2 regions of the Nocardioides sp. LML1-1-1.1 genome follow, and region 1 is predicted to be linked to the other one. Evidence: predicted binding sites of a transcription regulator. Region 1 holds the regulator's gene; the other holds the start of a gene.
The links. The regulator LexA, encoded in region 1, represses DNA repair genes until DNA is damaged. The targets are predictions, from matches to a motif close to TCGAACANNTGTTCGA.
Positions count from the first base shown of each region.

Region 1 (2,195 bases):
TCGTCGTCACTGCCGGCAGCCACGTCGCTGGCGATGTCCCACAGGGTCTCACCGGGGGCGACGGTGACGACGGTGACGGCGGTGGCGTCGCCGGCCTCGTGGGTGGCGGCCGAGCCGGCGGCCAGCCACACGGCGACGGCGGCGACCACGACGGAGGCGAGCAGGAACACGACCAGGCGGCCTCGGCGGGTGAGCCGGACCGAGCTCGAACGCCGGGCTGGCGTGGCGACCGGACGCGCGGTGGCGCGGGGGGCGGCGACGCGGTGCGGGGCGATGCTGATCGTGCTCATGGTGACCTCCGGGGGAAGGGGACGGAACCTGTCGAGGAGCTGTCTATCGAGGGGGTCCGACACAAAGGGTTCGACCAGACGTTCGATCGAACATGTGTACGAGGTTAGATCAGGTGTTCGAACAAATCCAGCACCGGTTCGAAATCCTGTTCGACGGCGTGTCGCCGACACGCCGTTCGAACAGGTGTTTGAAACCCCGCGCCGGGATCGGTTAGCGTCGGGGCACGAGCTCGGCCACCCTGCACGGGGCGGACGGCGACCCGATGCGAAGTGGAGGCACCCCATGGCGGAGCGCAAGGCAGGCCGCGGCGTCACCGAGCTGCCGGACGGCCCCCCGGACGCGACCGGCCTGACGCCGCGCCAGCAGCGGGTCCTGGCCCACATCAAGGACAGCATCGAGAAGCGGGGCTACCCGCCGAGCATGCGCGAGATCGGCCAGGCCGTCGGCCTCACCAGCACCTCCAGCGTGGCCCACCAGCTGCGCGTGCTGGAGGAGAAGGGCTACCTCAAGCGCGACCCCAACCGGCCGCGTGCGCTGGAGGTGTTCCTGCCCGAGGTGATGGCGGCCCGCAAGGCGATGGGCTCCGCCGAGGAGACGACGTACGACGAGACCGGCATCGGCGACGCGGCCCCGGTCCCGGCCAACGTGCCGGTCGTCGGGCGGATCGCCGCCGGTGGCCCGATCCTCGCCGAGGAGCGCGTCGAGGACGTCTTCCCGCTCCCCCGCCAGCTCGTGGGCGACGGCCAGCTGTTCCTCCTCGAGGTCAGCGGCGAGTCGATGATCGACGCCGCGATCTGCAACGGCGACTACGTCGTGATCCGCCAGCAGCCGACCGCCGAGAACGGTGAGATCGTCGCCGCGATGATCGACGGCGAGGCCACGGTGAAGACCTTCCAGCGCAAGGACGGCCGGACCTGGCTGCTCCCGCACAACCCGGCGTTCGAGCCGATCGACGGCACCCACGCCACGATCCTCGGCAAGGTCACCGCCGTCCTGCGCCGGGTCTGAGAGTTTCGTCGGGGGTCTGACGTATGGTCGGGGGGTTCGCCCCCCACCGATCGTTCGTAAGGGCTTCCCCATGACGTCACGCCGCGCCCGCTGGGCCGCGCTGTTCCTGTCCCTGCTCGCGGCTCTCCTGGTCGCGCCGGCGCTCGCCGTCCCCGCCCAGGCGGTGGGTGGTGACCCCGACGCCGACGCGGACAGCCCGCGCGAGGTCGCCGAGCAGGCCCTGGAGACCGTGCAGGACCTCGTCGAGGCGCCGGTCACCCCGGCCGACCCGGCGACGGGCAGCCCGGTCGACGGCAAGGACCTGACGCTGGCCCTGCGCGACCTGGCGGTGGCCCAGCACGCCCTGCCCAAGTCCAAGCGCACCGTCGCCGCGCGCCTGCTCGCGCGCCCCGACGACTCGGCCAGCGAGTGCTTCGCCGACGGCGACCTCGCCTGCTACGGCGCGCACCCGACCAAGCGCACCTGCAACGCCTTCGTCTGCGTGCACTGGGTGAGCGCCGGCACCAACGCCATCCCGACCGAGAACGACGGCGCCGGCGGCGCCTTCCCCGGCACCAGGGGCGGCCTGCCGGACTACGTCGAGTTCACCCTCACCACGATGACCCAGATCGCGGTCACCTACGCCCGCGCGGGCTACAAGAAGCCGGTCTCCGACGGCACCGCGGGCGGCTCCTCGCTGCCCGACGTCTACCTCGGCAACGTCGGCAACGCCGGCGTCTACGGCTACTGCACGACCGACCGCGAGGTGAAGGGCCACGTCGCGGCCCCGGCCTACTGCGTGCTCGACAACAACTACGCCGAGTTCGGCATCGCCCCGCGCTCGGCGCTGCGGGTGACGGCGGCCCACGAGTACTTCCACGCGGTCCAGTTCGCCTACGACGTCAACGAGGACGCCT
Region 1 covers NZ_JBEGHK010000002.1:752,954-755,148, forward strand. Annotated here, with positions in the region: gene MRBLML1_RS10435 (LysM peptidoglycan-binding domain-containing protein) at 1-290, opposite strand, end outside; gene lexA (transcriptional repressor LexA) at 574-1,299, shown strand; gene MRBLML1_RS10445 (MXAN_6640 family putative metalloprotease) at 1,370-2,195, shown strand, end outside.

Region 2 (2,195 bases), 540 kb from region 1:
GATCGCCGGCGACACCACCCGTGCCGTCGTACGCGAGGAGTGGTCCGAGGCCACCTCGGGGACGATCGAGATCACCGCGCCCGGCAAGCCGACCAAGGCCGTCGGCACCGTGCGCCTGGTCGCGGCCGGGCCGGGAACGACCTACGTCCAGGAGCTCGACGTGAACGTCAAGGTCCCGCTGATCGGCGGGAAGCTGGAGACGCTCATGGCCGACAACATCGATGCAGGCCTGTCCGTGGAGCACTCCGTGGGCACGGCCTGGCTGAGGGGAGAACGCTGACATGGCAACACGTCTCGTCCACGAGATGACGTACGACGCATCGCTGATCGAGGTCGCCGCGATGCTGAGCGACCCGGAGTTCCGGCAGGAGGTGTGCCGCAACCAGCGCGCGACGTCGTACTCCGCCGAGGTCGAGGGGAACGTCGACGCCAAGGCCGTGCGGATCGAGATGACCCAGCCGACCGACAAGGTGCCGTCGTTCGCGAAGAAGATCGTGGGCGACTCCACGACCATCGTGCAGACGGAGACCTGGTCCAGCCCCTCGCACGCCGAGGTGCGGGTGACCATCCCGGGCAAGCCAGGCGAGATGGCCGGCACGGCGGTGCTCGTCGAGAAGGACGGCGTCACCACCGAGACCGTCACCCTCGACATCACCGTCAAGATCCCGCTCGTCGCCGGCAAGATCGAGCAGCTGATCGCCAAGCTGCTCGGCAGCGCGCTGCGCGCCGAGGAGCGGACCGGGAAGGCCTGGCTCGCACGCTAGTCGCGCGCTGAGCGCTCAGTCCTCGTCGAGGCCCGGTTCCCCACGGAGCCGGGCCTCCTCGGCTTCCTGCTCCTCCCGCTCCTCGGCCAGCTCGGCACGACGGCGGATGGCGATCACGATCCCGAGCACGACGAACGGCCCGAAGGCCAGGACGATGGTGGCGACCTGCTCGACCGGATGCAGGGCGCCCATGTGGAGCGGGATCACGGCCTCATCGTCCCATCCCGCACCGGGGGCCCTCCCGCCGGTCTCGGCCCTCAGATCGCCATGCCTGCACCCCTTGTCCTTCGAACACCTGTTCCAGTAATCTCCCGGCATGAGCTCCCCCGACGCGCTTGCCGAGGCCACCACGGTGGCCGAGGTCGCCGCGCGCCTGGCCGGGACCCGGTGGGACGAGGTGCCCGGACCGACAGCCGTCGAGGTCGCCACCGCGATCGCCGGCGCCCGGGGCCTCCTCGACGCCGCGCTGCTCGGGGTCGTCGAGCAGCTGGAGGCCACCGGCGCCGCCCAGGACCTCGGGTGGGCCTCCACCAAGGACTTCCTCACCCACCTCACCGGTGGCCACCAGGGCAGCGGGGGCGGCCTGGTCCGGGCCGCCGAGCAGCTGCGCGAGCTGCCGGCCGTGCGCGAGGCGCTCGAGGCCGGGCGGGTCACCCTGCCCCAGGCCCGGGTGATCGCGAGCAAGGTCCAGACGTTGCCGCGTCATCCCGAGCTCCGCTCCGCCGTCGCCGACCGGATGCTCGCCCTCGTCGACGAGCACGGGCACAACGCCACCGCGCTGCAGACCGCCTTCACCGACGTCGTCCGCGAGGTCGACCCCGACGGCCTCGCGGTGGCCGCCGACCTGTTGCGCGACAAGGCCGAGCGCGGGGCCCACCACGCGCGCCACCTGTCCTTCGCCAAGGACGGCCTCGGCGGGGTCCGGGTCCGCGGCTACGGCACGATCGAGGACGCCGAGCGGATCAAGAGCGTCCTGCTCCCCCTCGCCGCGCCCCAGGTCACCGAGCCCGGCTCCTGCGGCGGCGTCTCCGGCCACGGCCGGCCGATGTTCGACGACGACGGCCGGGCCACCACCGTCCCGTGTCCCACCGCCGGCTGCCCGCACGACGGGCGCGACCCGCGCCAGCCCGACGCGCGGCTGTGGGACGCGCTCGTCGACGCCTGCGACCAGCTGCGTGCCACCGACACCCTCCCCCGCGACCACGGCTCGCTGCCGAGGGTCGTGGTGACGATCGACCACGCCAGCCTCAGCCAGGCGGTCATCGACGACGGCCGGGCCGCCGAAGGGCGGACCGACACCGACACACGGCTCTCGCCGCAGTCGGTGCGCCGGCTCGCCTGCGACGCCGAGATCCTCCCGGCCGTGCTCGGCAGCGAGAGCCAGGTCCTCGACGTCGGCCGCACCCAGCGCCTGGTCACGCCCGGGCTCTG
Region 2 covers NZ_JBEGHK010000002.1:208,711-210,905, forward strand. Annotated here, with positions in the region: gene MRBLML1_RS07595 (DUF2505 domain-containing protein) at 1-280, shown strand, start outside; gene MRBLML1_RS07600 (DUF2505 domain-containing protein) at 282-764, shown strand; gene MRBLML1_RS07605 (hypothetical protein) at 780-971, opposite strand; gene MRBLML1_RS07610 (HNH endonuclease signature motif containing protein) at 1,081-2,195, shown strand, end outside.
Region 2: the regulator LexA is predicted to act here: its motif matches at 1,052-1,067, upstream of MRBLML1_RS07610 (HNH endonuclease signature motif containing protein).